3 regions of the Brevibacterium sp. CFH 10365 genome follow, and region 2 is predicted to be linked to each of the others. Evidence: predicted binding sites of a transcription regulator. Region 2 holds the regulator's gene; each other region holds the start of a gene.
The links. Region 2 encodes HrcA, which represses chaperone genes, less so after heat shock. Its sites were predicted from a motif close to TTNGCACTCGNNNNNNNCGAGTGCNAA; they were not measured.
Positions count from the first base shown of each region.

Region 1 (4,056 bases), on a different contig from region 2:
CGAACCGTGCCCGCTTCTCCCGCAGGCGGGCGCACCTGGATGATCGGCGGGGTCGCCCTCCACCCGAACGAAGCCCCGCGGCTGGCCGAGAGGGGCCTGCTCGACGATGCGCTCACCGAGATCGAATCGCTCGTGTCCTCGCACGAGCGCATGCGCGTGGTGGGGGAGACCGGACTCGATTACTTCCGCACAGGAGAAGAGGGCGTCGCCGAACAGCAGCGTTCTTTCCGTGCCCATATCGAGATCGCCAAGCGCACCGGACGCGCCCTGCAGATCCACGACCGGGAGGCACACGCGGATGTGCTGCGCATCCTCAAGGAGGAAGGCGCCCCCGAGGTCACGATCTTCCACTGCTACTCCGGTGACGAAGCGATGGCCCGCGAATGTGCGGCCGAGGGCTATTACATGTCGTTTGCCGGCAACCTCACGTTCAAGAACGCCGATGAGCTGCGGCGGGCGGCGGCTTCCGCTCCTCTGGAGCTGCTGCTGACGGAGACCGATGCACCCTTCCTCACGCCGCACCCGCATCGCGGGAAGCCGGGAGGTCCCTACCTCACCGCGATCACGGCGCGGAAGCTCGCCGACGTGCGCGGGATGAGCGAAGAGGATCTCTGCGCTGCCGTCTGGAACAACGCGGAGCGAGCCCTCGGCAGCTGGGACTGAGCGGGGTTCAGTCCTTCGTTCTGTGAGCGAGGTAACGGGACGCAGGGCCGCCTCGGCGAGGAAATGTCACGATCGGGAATGCCCCCGAATCACGGGGGAACTCCAGGTCAGACGCGCCCTCAGGAAACTCACACCGTTACATTTCCGTGATATTTTGCGGAGCGTGTAACGAATCGGTTACAGTGAACAGGTCGATAAACTCTGCTCAGGGATATTTTTGTGATTGATTTTCTGAAGAACCGTAAGGTTCAGATCGCTGCACAGGCGGTCGTGATCACCGGACTCGTCGGTGGTACGGGCGCTGTCGTGACCATGAACAAGCCTGTGACCTTGGAGGTCAACGGACAGGCCGAGGAGATCCGGACCTTCGGTGGAACCGTCGGGGACATCCTCGACAGCCACGAGATCGATGTCGATAAGCGCGACCACGTCAAGCCCGGTGTGGGCACCAAGGTCGACCGTGACATGACGATCACCGTCAACACGGCGAAGAAGGTCGCGCTGTCAGTCGATGGCAAGGACACGAACGAATGGACCAACGCGAACACCGTGGGTCAGGCTCTGGCCGACCTCGGCGTGGACGCGAAGGGCGCCGACCTCAACGCGAAGGCCAGCCAGCGGCTGAAGGACGAGGGCAATGACATCGACGTGACCACGTCGAAGGACCTCACCGTCGTCGCCGATGGCAAGGACCACAAGGTCTCGGCCGCTGTTGGCACCGCGAAGGAAGCGCTCAAGGACACGGGCGTCAAGCTCGACAAGGACGACTTCCTGTCCGTCCCGATGTCCGCCGAGGTCTCCGACGGCCAGGTGCTGACCGTCAACCGCGTGAAGAACGACACCGTCAAGGACAAGCAGGCCATCAAGGCCGAGGTCGAGACCAAGAAGTCCGATTCCCTCTTTGAAGGCGAGACCAAGGTCGAGGCCGAAGGCAAGGACGGCCAGAAGCAGGTCACCTACAAGGTCAAGACGATCAACGGCGAAGAGGTCAAGAAGGAGAAGAAGGACGAGAAGGTCCTCTCCGAACCCAAGACCAAGGTCGTCGTCCAGGGCACCAAGAAGAAGGAAGAACCGGCTGACACCGGCGGCTCCGATTCCGGTGACTCCGGTGACTCCGGTTCGGGCGACTCCGGTGACTCGAGCACCGGCGGCGGCTCCGGCTCCAGCGGCGGCTCCATGAGCACCCAGGAGATCAAGGACATGCTCGGAGGGCCCGGTTCCAAGTGGTACCAGGTGGTCGAGTGCGAGTCGCAGTTCGACCCCAAGGCCTCGAACGGCACCCACTTCGGTCTGTTCCAGTTCCTTCCGCAGACCTGGCACTCCATGGGGGGCAGCGGCAACCCGTCCGACGCCAGCCCGCAGGAGCAGTTCCAGCGTGCGAAGAAGCTCCAGGCCGAGGCTGGCTGGGGCCAGTGGACCTGCGCCTGATCAGCTGCCGCTTCTAGGGCACCGGATCGGCAAGCGCCGGTCGGTCGCCTGATCGGCAACGAGCTCTGGCCGCCATTGACAACAGATATCGACAACTGAGCTGAGGCGGTCAGCAAGGAGCGCGGGCCCCGAGGAGAGATCCTCGGGGCCCGCGCTTTTTGCCACCCAGTCTGAACTTTCGCCCAGAGCATGACGAATTGCTGGCACTCAAGTTGACCGAGTGCTAAGAGCGTTCTAGAGTCGAATTAGCACTAGCACTCATTGAGTGCCAGTTTCATGAGACGGTCGAATCGCTCGGCACCCGCGACGACGAGAGGTTCATGGCAGAAGCCGCCGTCTGACTCGATGAAGAAGAACCCAGCGAAGGGAGAGGGCCCGATATGTCGGTCTCCATCAAGCCACTCGAAGATCGGATTGTCATCCGTCAGGTCGAAGCAGAACAGACTACCGCCAGTGGTCTGGTCATTCCCGAAACCGCCAAGGAAAAGCCTCAGGAAGGCGAAGTTGTCGCAGTCGGCCCGGGCCGCGTTGCTGACAACGGAAACCGCGTGCCGGTCGACGTCGCCGTCGGCGACAAGGTCATCTACTCCAAGTACGGAGGCACCGAAGTCAAGTACGCAGGCGAAGAGTTCCTCGTGCTCTCGGCTCGCGACGTGCTCGCAGTCATCGGCTGAATCCCCTGAACGACTACTTCACTGACAGGAGGACGAATGCCTAAATCATTGGAATTCAACGACGAAGCTCGTCGTGCACTCGAAAAGGGTGTCAACACCCTGGCCGACACCGTCAAGGTGACGCTGGGACCGAAGGGTCGCAACGTCGTGCTCGACAAGAAGTGGGGCGCTCCCACGATCACGAACGATGGTGTGACCATCGCCCGTGAGGTCGAGGTCGACGATCCGTACGAGAACCTCGGCGCACAGCTGGCCAAGGAAGTCGCCACCAAGACCAACGACATCGCCGGTGACGGAACCACCACCGCGACAGTTCTCGCTCAGGCCTTCGTCAACGAAGGACTGCGCAACGTCGCCGCAGGTGCCGCACCCGGTCAGCTCAAGCGCGGAATCGAGACCGCCGTCGAGGCCGTCTCGGAGCAGCTGGGCACCATCGCCCGCGACGTCGCCGACTCCTCGGAGATCGCGCACGTCGCCGGACTGTCCGCCCAGTCGGAAGAGATCGGCAAACTCATCGCCGATGCCTTCGACAAGGTCGGCAAGGACGGCGTCATCACGATCGACGAGTCCCAGGCCGCATCGGTCGAGCTCGAGATCACCGAAGGAATGCAGTTCGACAAGGGCTTCCTGTCGCCGCACTTCGTGACCGATGCCGATCGTCAGGAGGCTGTGCTCTCCGACGCACTCATCCTCATCAACCAGGGCAAGATCTCCAACATCCAGGAGCTCCTGCCCGTCCTCGAGAAGGTGCAGCAGGCCGGCAAGCCGCTGTTCATCATCGCTGAGGACATCGAGGGCGAGGCTCTGTCGACCCTGGTCGTCAACAAGCTGCGCGGAATCATCAACGTCGCCGCCGTCAAGGCTCCTGGCTTCGGTGACCGCCGCAAGGCCATCCTCGAAGACCTCGCCGTCCTCACCGGCGGCCAGGTCGTCACCCCGGACATGGGCATGAAGCTCGACCAGGTGACCCTGGAAGAGCTCGGCAACGCCCGCACCATCACCGTCACCAAGGACAACACCACGATCATCGATGGTGCAGGTGCCGACGATGCTGTTGCCGGTCGTGTCGCTCAGATCCGCGCCGAGGTCGAGAACACCGATTCCGACTGGGACCGCGAGAAGCTGCAGGAGCGCTTGGCCAAGCTCTCCGGCGGAGTCGCCGTCATCAAGGTCGGCGCCGCCACCGAGGTGGAGCTCAAGGAGCGCAAGCACCGCGTCGAAGACGCTGTGTCCGCTACTCGTGCCGCCATCGAGGAGGGCGTCGTCGCCGGTGGTGGATCGGCTCTGATCC
Region 1 covers NZ_VIGO01000004.1:150,645-154,700, reverse strand. Annotated here, with positions in the region: gene FHG09_RS09315 (TatD family hydrolase) at 1-663, shown strand, start outside; gene FHG09_RS09310 (resuscitation-promoting factor) at 883-2,091, shown strand; gene groES (co-chaperone GroES) at 2,472-2,765, shown strand; gene groL (chaperonin GroEL) at 2,802-4,056, shown strand, end outside.
Region 1: groES (co-chaperone GroES) is a predicted target of HrcA. The motif match lies at 2,292-2,318, and genes of this name have one in related genera.

Region 2 (4,056 bases):
CGACGTAGACGAGCGGGACGATGAGCGCTGCATACACGAGGAGGATGCCGATACCGAATGTCACAAGTGCCAGCATGAAACCGAGGATGCCGAAGACGAAGAGGGCCCCGAAAGTCACGATCGTGTTCGTGATCAGCGCGTTGAGGCCCTGACGGGAGTGCTCCCGGACGAAGGGCGATTCGTCCTTCTTCACGAGGAACATGATGAGCGGCATGAAGCCGAAGATGATCGCGCCGAGGTGGGTCCACAGTGCCGTGGTCCGGTCGGGTTCGTGAGCCATCCAGAACTGTTCGGAACCAAGGCCGTAGGCCTGCTCGGGCAGAGAGCGGGAGTCGAACATCGCCGGATTGTGCATCTGCGGCATTCCGTACCCGGGCTGAGCGCCGTAACCCGGTTGAGCGCCGTACCCGGGCTGACCGCCGTACCCGGGTTGTGAGCCGTAGGCGGGTTGCGAGCCGTAGGCGGACTGGCCGCCGTAGCTCTGCGGCTGAGAGTACTGCTGGTTCTGCGGAGCGTAGGGCTGCTGCGGTCCGGAGGCCTGAGAGTAGTTCGGGGGCATCGGACGGCTGCCGGGCTGTTCGGGGGTGAACGACATGGGGATCCTTTCGACGAACGCTTGCCATTCACCCTAGCGGAGCGACCCACACCGAGGATGTCGGGAAAGCCTCACTCCTGTGACAGTTTCGGCACACGCCGACCGCGTCGGGCCACCGGAGACGCTCAGCCGACGGTGACGAAATCGATGAGCTCCTCGACCCGCCCCGACAGCGTCGGTTCGACATCGGCGATGGTGCTGACCTTCCCGAGGATGCGCACCCACCCGCGAGCGACATCCCGATGGTCGGCATGCGGCCACCCGATGCGACGCAGGATTCCCGTCTTCCAGTCCTCGCCCCGGGGGACGACCGGCCATTCGCGGATTCCGACGACATGGGGCTTCACCGCCTGCCAGATATCGACGTAGGGGTGACCGATGATGTGGACGACGTCGCGATAGCGCGGATCGGCGCGGACAGCCTCGGCGATCTTCGATTCCTTAGTCCCGCTCACCAGGTGGTCGGCGAGGACACCCACCCGGTGGTCCTGGTCCGGACCGAAGGCCTCCAGCTTGTCGGCGACATCGTCGAGACCGCCCAGAGGTTCGACGACGACGCCCTCGATGCGCAGATCATCGCCCCAGATCTTCTCGACGAGTTCGGCATCGTGCTTGCCTTCGACCCAGATCCGCGAGCCGCGTGCCACCCGAGCCTTCGCACCGGCCACGGCGCGAGAGCCCGAAGCGGTCCGTCCGGGCTCTCGCGCCCGCTTCTTCGGCAGCTGCACATCGACCGGCTGCCCTTCGAGGAGGAACCCCGGCCCCAGGGGGAAGGCGCGCACCTTTCCGACGCGGTCCTCAAGCTTGACGATGACCCCGGCCGTGGTCTTCTCCGCACCGACGACAGCGCCGACATAGCCGCTCACGGCATCCTCGAGGACCATGCCCAGGCCGAGCTCGACCTGGCGGGACTTCTTCGGCCGGTGTGACGAGGGTGAGGAACCGGAGAGCACATCGGGGCCATAGCGATCAAAAGCATTCACGGGCAACCACCCTAGTCAAGGACTCTCCCGCATGGGCGCAGACCCGCAGGCCACCCCAGAAATGAATTCCTGGAACGAGAGGCGTAGAATTGGCACTCAGGCCCAAGGAGTGCCAAGCGCAGGCGCGGAACCGCGATCGGCCCGGCGAGACGGAGAGGAGACCCGCGATGAACGACAGCAGACGAGCACAGGTGCTGCGCGCCATCGTCGAGGACTTCGTCGCCACCAACGAACCCGTGGGATCGAAGGCGATCGTGCAGCGCCACACCCTCGGCGTCTCTCCGGCCACGATCCGCAACGATATGGCCCAGCTCGAACTGGAGGGCTATATCGCCCAGCCCCACACCTCGGCCGGCCGGATCCCCACCGACCTGGGGTACCGGATGTTCGTCGATCGCATCGACGAGTTCAAACCGCTGACCACCGCAGAACGCCGCGCGATCCTCCAGCTCATCGACGGTGACGTCGAACTCGACGAGATGCTCGACCGCACCGTCCGCGTCCTCTCCGGCCTCACCCGCCAGGTGGCCCTCATCCAGTACCCGACGGTGTCACGGGCCCGCATCAAACACATCGAGATCGTCGGTCTCGGTCCCGGCCGCATCCTCGTCGTCCTCATCACCGATGCCGGACAGGTCGAACAGAAGACCGTGATCACCCCGACCCCGGTCGACGAAGACGCCGTGCGCGGACTGCGCGATCAGATCAACGCCGAGTTCGCGGGGCGCACACTCGCCCAGATCTTCGGATCGACTTCCGCCGCCGAGGCGGCCGCCCCCGAACCGAGTGAGGCGGCTGCTCGTGACGACTCCGGCCTCAAGCAGGTCCGCGCCGCCGTCGTCGACCTCGTCGCCGCGACCCGTGAAGAGCGCATCATCATGGCCGGCACTGCGAATCTCGCCCGCTCCGGAAGCGAATTCGGAGAGAAGATGGCCCCGATCCTCGAAGCCTTCGAGGAGCAGGTGGTCCTGCTCAGGCTGCTCACCTCGATGGCCGAAGACCACGAGGAGATCAGCGTGCGCATCGGGCGTGAGAATACTCACGAATCGTTCAGCTCGACTTCCGTCGTCGCCGCCGAATATGGTCATGACGCGGGTTCCTCGGCCAGACTGGCAGTGCTCGGCCCGACCCGAATGGACTATCCGACGACGATCTCGGCAGTCCGTGCCGTCGCGAAATACGTGTCCTCGATCCTGGATCGAGGGTAGGGCCCGAAGTGACGACGACCAGACGCGCCCGGAGCCGGGCAGCACAACATCGGTGAGGACCGCGCAGCAGCGCAGCCGCCACCACCACGAACAGAGAACACCACTACGTCAGGGAGAGAGAAGTTTCTGTGGCCGATCACTATGAAACACTCGGAGTGTCCAAAGATGCTTCCGCGGCTGAGATCAAGGCGTCGTACCGGAAGCTGGCACGCAAGTACCACCCGGACGTCAATCCAGGTCACGAAGACGAATTCAAAGCCATCTCACTGGCCTACGATGTGCTCTCCGATCCGGACAAGCGCCGCAACTACGATATGGGCGGCGGCGAGAACGGTCAGGGCTTCCCCGCCGGCGGCGGCGGATTCGGCGGATTCGGCGACATCTTCGAAACCTTCTTCGGCGGTGGCGGCGGCCAGGCCGGCGGCCCGATCCCGCGCACACAGCGTGGCAAGGACGCCCTCGTCGGCGTCAACATCGACCTGAAGACCGCAGCCTTCGGCGGCACCGTCGACCTCGATGTGACCACCGCGGTCGTCTGCGACACCTGCTCCGGTGCCGGCACTCAGGAGGGCACCAAGATCGAGACCTGCTCACTGTGCCACGGTGCCGGCAGCGTCCAGCGCATGACCCGGACCCTGCTGGGACAGATGGTCACGAACCAGACCTGCAACTCCTGCCACGGCTTCGGCACCGTCATCCCGAACCCCTGCCTCAACTGCCAGGGCGACGGACGTGTGCGCAAGCAGCGGACCATGAAGATCCGCATCCCCGCGGGCGTCTCCGACGGCACCCGCATCCAGCTGTCCAGCCAGGGCGAGGTCGGCCCCGGCGGCGGACCCGCCGGTGACCTCTTCGTCGAGGTCATGGTCACCCGCCACGAGGTCTTCCAGCGCGACGGCGACAACCTCCGCGCCGCCGTCTCGGTGCCGATGACCGCCGCGACCCTGGGCGCGACCATTCCGTTCGAGACCTTCGACGGCACCCAGGACCTCAACATCGCCTCCGGCACCCAGTCCGGCACTGTCGTCAAACTCTCCGGACTCGGTGCCGCCCGTCTACGTTCGGAGACCCGGGGCGACCTGCTCATCACCATCGATGTCCTCACCCCGGACAAACTCGACGACGACCAACGGGAACTGCTCGAGAAGCTCGCCCAGCTGCGCGGAGAAGAGACACCACGCGCCCAGATATCGACCGAGAACCGGGGAATGTTCTCCCGCATGCGTGAGAGGTTCGCCGGTCGGTGAGTCGTCCCGTCTTCCGCTCCGCC
Region 2 covers NZ_VIGO01000002.1:6,322-10,377, forward strand. Annotated here, with positions in the region: gene FHG09_RS03265 (DUF4870 domain-containing protein) at 1-595, opposite strand, end outside; gene FHG09_RS03270 (DUF3097 family protein) at 721-1,584, opposite strand; gene hrcA (heat-inducible transcriptional repressor HrcA) at 1,746-2,786, shown strand; gene dnaJ (molecular chaperone DnaJ) at 2,915-4,033, shown strand; gene FHG09_RS03285 (16S rRNA (uracil(1498)-N(3))-methyltransferase) at 4,030-4,056, shown strand, end outside.

Region 3 (4,056 bases), on a different contig from region 2:
CAGGCGAAGCTCGTGGCCGAATCGCTGGGCGTCTCGGCCACGGAGGCCTCCACGGACTTCGAAGCCGACATCACCGTCGTCATCTGCTCGGACATCGCCGATCGCGGACCCGAACCCAGCGAAGGCGGGGACTCGGAGTGATCCGGGCCGCGGTTGTGCGGCAGCACGGCTGAGTCGGCGGTAGCAGCTCGGACTCGGCCGCCGCGGTTGCGGGGAGCTCATGGATCGGCGGGCCGCCTCGGCGAATTTCTGACCGAACGGTCTGATTTCGCTCGCGACAATCCCCGCTGTGAACAGGGAAGAAACCCTCAGATAACGAATCTATAACAGTATTGAACCGCTCTAGGCGGGATGCGTGCCTGCGGTAGAGTTGCACCAGCTAGGCAAGCACAGCACCTTGTGTTCTAATCGTGCTTCACCGAGATTATTCTCTAGAGGTCAATGAGAGAAGTCGCGGGGTCAGTTGAGTTTTACTAGCTTCCGCATCCCAGATGGGGTCATCTGATCGCGGCTGTGATGCGGGATTTCAATGGCACTGCACTGTATGGAGAAGTAATGGCACAAGGTACCGTCAAGTGGTTCAACGCTGAAAAGGGCTACGGATTCATCACCCTCGAAGGCGAAAACCAGGACGTGTTCGTTCACTGGAGCGCAATCCAGATGGATGGCTACCGCTCTCTCGAAGAGGGCCAGCAGGTTCAGTTCGAAGTTGGAGAAGGACAAAAGGGTCCTCAGGCGGAGTCCGTCACCCTCCTCTGAGACTGGCTGCTATCAGCACAGTTTTCTGATCCGCTGCGGTGGGTCGTCGGAATGACCTGCGGGCCGACCGGCGTCAACCGCACGGGGAGAGCGCCGAGCAGGCAACTGCTCGGCGCTTTTCAGTGCGCGCGGGCAGTAGGCTGCCCGTGGACGGCAAGCCACGGGGTCGTGGCCCATCCGATTCCTGCGACTTGCCGGTCATGGATCAATCGGCGTGATTGACCACCTTGTTTCGCAATGCTCAGTTTCCTCGGTGTGCTTTTCAGAGTAGGCAGTACCGAATGCCGAAAGTGCGGAAAGGGAGGCCTCTGACGTCGACCTGCGGGTCGCGGGCGGAGTCTGTTCGCAGGCTAGGGCGCGAGTCGAGGGCAGGATTTCGGGCCCGCACCGCCCTGGGCGCGCCGCCTGCGCCAAATGTTTCGCGCTGGGCCGAACTGTGCTGTTCGCCTTCACCGCGCGCCGACAACTCGCGGATCTGAACTGCCCTCGCCCATCTTGGCGGGCGACAAACATTTGCACTCGCATGGGTAGAGTGCTAAATCTAGTACTGGTGAAAACCGACGGGTTCCCACCAGTCGTCTCGAGAGCGTGGTCCATATGTGGAATGGAACATGCGGACACACTCTCTGCCGTCGCGGGCGTTGACGACTGCTCTGGATTCCCACTCCACTCCATCAGGGAGGATCTAAGCCGCTATGGCAAAGATGATTGCATTCGACGAAGAAGCTCGTCGAGGACTCGAAGCTGGCCTCAACCAGCTTGCGGACGCGGTCAAGGTGACCCTTGGACCCCGCGGTCGCAATGTCGTGCTCGAAAAGCAGTGGGGCGCACCGACCATCACCAACGATGGCGTCTCCATTGCCAAGGAGATCGAACTCGAGGACCCCTACGAGAAGATCGGCGCCGAGCTCGTCAAGGAAGTCGCTAAGAAGACTGACGACGTCGCAGGCGACGGAACCACCACCGCTACCGTGCTCGCTCAGGCCCTCGTCCGCGAAGGCCTGCGCAACGTGGCAGCCGGTGCTGATCCGCTCAGCCTCAAGCGCGGCATCGAGAAGGCCGTCGAGGCAGTGACGCAGGTTCTGCTGAACAACGCCATCGACATCGAGACCAAGGAACAGATCGCCGCCACCGCAGGCATCTCCGCTGGAGATCCCGCCATCGGCGAACTGATCGCCGAGGCCATCGACAAGGTCGGCAAGGAAGGCGTCGTCACCGTCGAGGAGTCCAACACCTTCGGACTCGAACTCGAACTGACCGAGGGTATGCGCTTCGACAAGGGCTACATCTCCGGTTACTTCGTCACCGACACCGATCGCCAGGAAGCTGTCCTTGAGGATCCCTACATCCTCATCGTCAACTCCAAGATCTCGAACGTGAAGGACCTGCTGCCCGTCCTCGAGAAGGTTCAGCAGTCCAACAAGCCGCTGTTCATCATCGCCGAAGACGTCGAGGGCGAAGCCCTGGCCGTCCTGGTGCTGAACAAGCTCAAGGGCACCTTCAAGTCCGTGGCTGTCAAGGCTCCGGGCTTCGGTGACCGTCGCAAGGCTCAGCTCGCCGACATCGCCATCCTCACCGGTGGCCAGGTCGTGTCCGAGGAGGTCGGGCTCAAGCTCGACAGCGTGACCACCGATCTGCTGGGCACCGCCCGCAAGGTCGTCATCACCAAGGACGAGACCACCATCGTCGAGGGCGCAGGAGACGCCGAGGAGATCGCCGGACGGGTCGCTCAGATCCGCGCCGAGATCGAGAACTCGGACTCCGACTACGACCGTGAGAAGCTGCAGGAACGTCTGGCCAAGCTTGCCGGCGGAGTTGCAGTCATCAAGGCCGGAGCCGCCACCGAGGTCGAGCTCAAGGAAACCAAGCACCGCATCGAAGATGCAGTGCGCAACGCCAAGGCTGCTGTGGAAGAGGGAATCGTCGCCGGCGGCGGCGTCTCGCTCATCCAGGCTGGCAAGGCCGCATTCGCCGACCTCGCACTCGAGGGAGACGAGGCCACCGGTGCCAACATCGTCAAGGTTGCCATCGAAGCCCCGCTGAAGCAGATCGCCACGAACGCCGGCCTCGAAGCCGGTGTGGTTGCCGACAAGGTCGCCAACCTCGAAGCCGGATTCGGTCTCAACGCCGCAACCGGTGAGTACGAGGATCTGCTGGCCGCAGGCATCAACGACCCGGTCAAGGTGACCCGCTCTGCTCTGCAGAACGCCGCCTCGATCGCCGGTCTGTTCCTCACCACCGAGTCGGTCGTCGCCGACAAGCCCGAAAAGGCCGCCGCAGGTGCAGACGCAGCTGCCGGCATGGACGGCATGGGTGGAATGGGCGGCATGGGCTTCTGATAGTCCCCGCTCGTTCGATCGGCCGTGCCGGTGCCCGCAAGGGCGCCGGCACGGCTTTTCTCATGCTCGCCTTCTCCAGCCGTGTTTCCGCCGTTCCCGGGGCAGAGGGTCCCGCATTCCCCGGGCAGAGCGTCTCGCATTCCCGGGCAGAGCGCCCGGCACTCTCGAATTCTCTCGCCGAGGCGGCTCACCGAACCGTTGTTCCGCCGCCCGCGCTCCGCATAGGCTGGGTCCATGACCTTCACCGGCACCGATGCCTGCGGAAACAGTCCGAAGAACGTCTTCGTCGCAACGTTCGAAGAGAATCTCTTCAACGGGGACGGAGATGCCCTCGCCGAGGCGGTCGCTGACGACTGCGTCCTCCAGATGGTCCACCCGACCGGCGTCGAAACCCACACGGGTCGCGAAGGCGTCCTCGAGGCGCTGCTGACGCTGTCCGCTCATTCGCCCGAGGTCGGACACCTCGAAGCAGCGATCACCCACGGCAAGGCTGCGGCCGCGTGGGGGTACTGGCAGGCCGAGGCAGACGGCGACGATCTGCGGCACTTCTCGCACACGATGTGGTTCACCACGCACAGAGCGCAGGACTTCGGGCAGATCCGGATCTTCCAGGACTGAGCCGAACCCTCAGTCCCACGGGTTGTCACGGTGATGACGGCGCTGCGCCCTGCGCCGGTTCCGATCATCCCGGCGTGAGATCTGCCCGGGGGAGAACGGCGGGTGGGGCGGGTGCGGCGGCTGCAGCCCCGTACCGAAATCGGATTCGAAATCGCGTTCTTGCGGTTCGCCCTGCTCGAGCTGTCGTTTGGCTTCAGCATCGCCGAGGTGGGCCCGAGCCCGGCGAGTCAGCTCCTTCTTCCGGTTGCGGATGATCTCGTCCTTGTGCGCGATGCGCCCCAATCCGCCGAAGAGCATGGGGACGATGACGAAGATCGGCCAGAAGAAGATGAACTGACCT
Region 3 covers NZ_VIGO01000003.1:13,763-17,818, reverse strand. Annotated here, with positions in the region: gene FHG09_RS06285 (LytR C-terminal domain-containing protein) at 1-141, shown strand, start outside; gene FHG09_RS06280 (cold-shock protein) at 556-759, shown strand; gene groL (chaperonin GroEL) at 1,455-3,098, shown strand; gene FHG09_RS06270 (nuclear transport factor 2 family protein) at 3,333-3,716, shown strand; gene FHG09_RS06265 (DUF1707 domain-containing protein) at 3,726-4,056, opposite strand, start outside.
Region 3: groL (chaperonin GroEL) is a predicted target of HrcA. The motif match lies at 1,272-1,298, and genes of this name have one in related genera.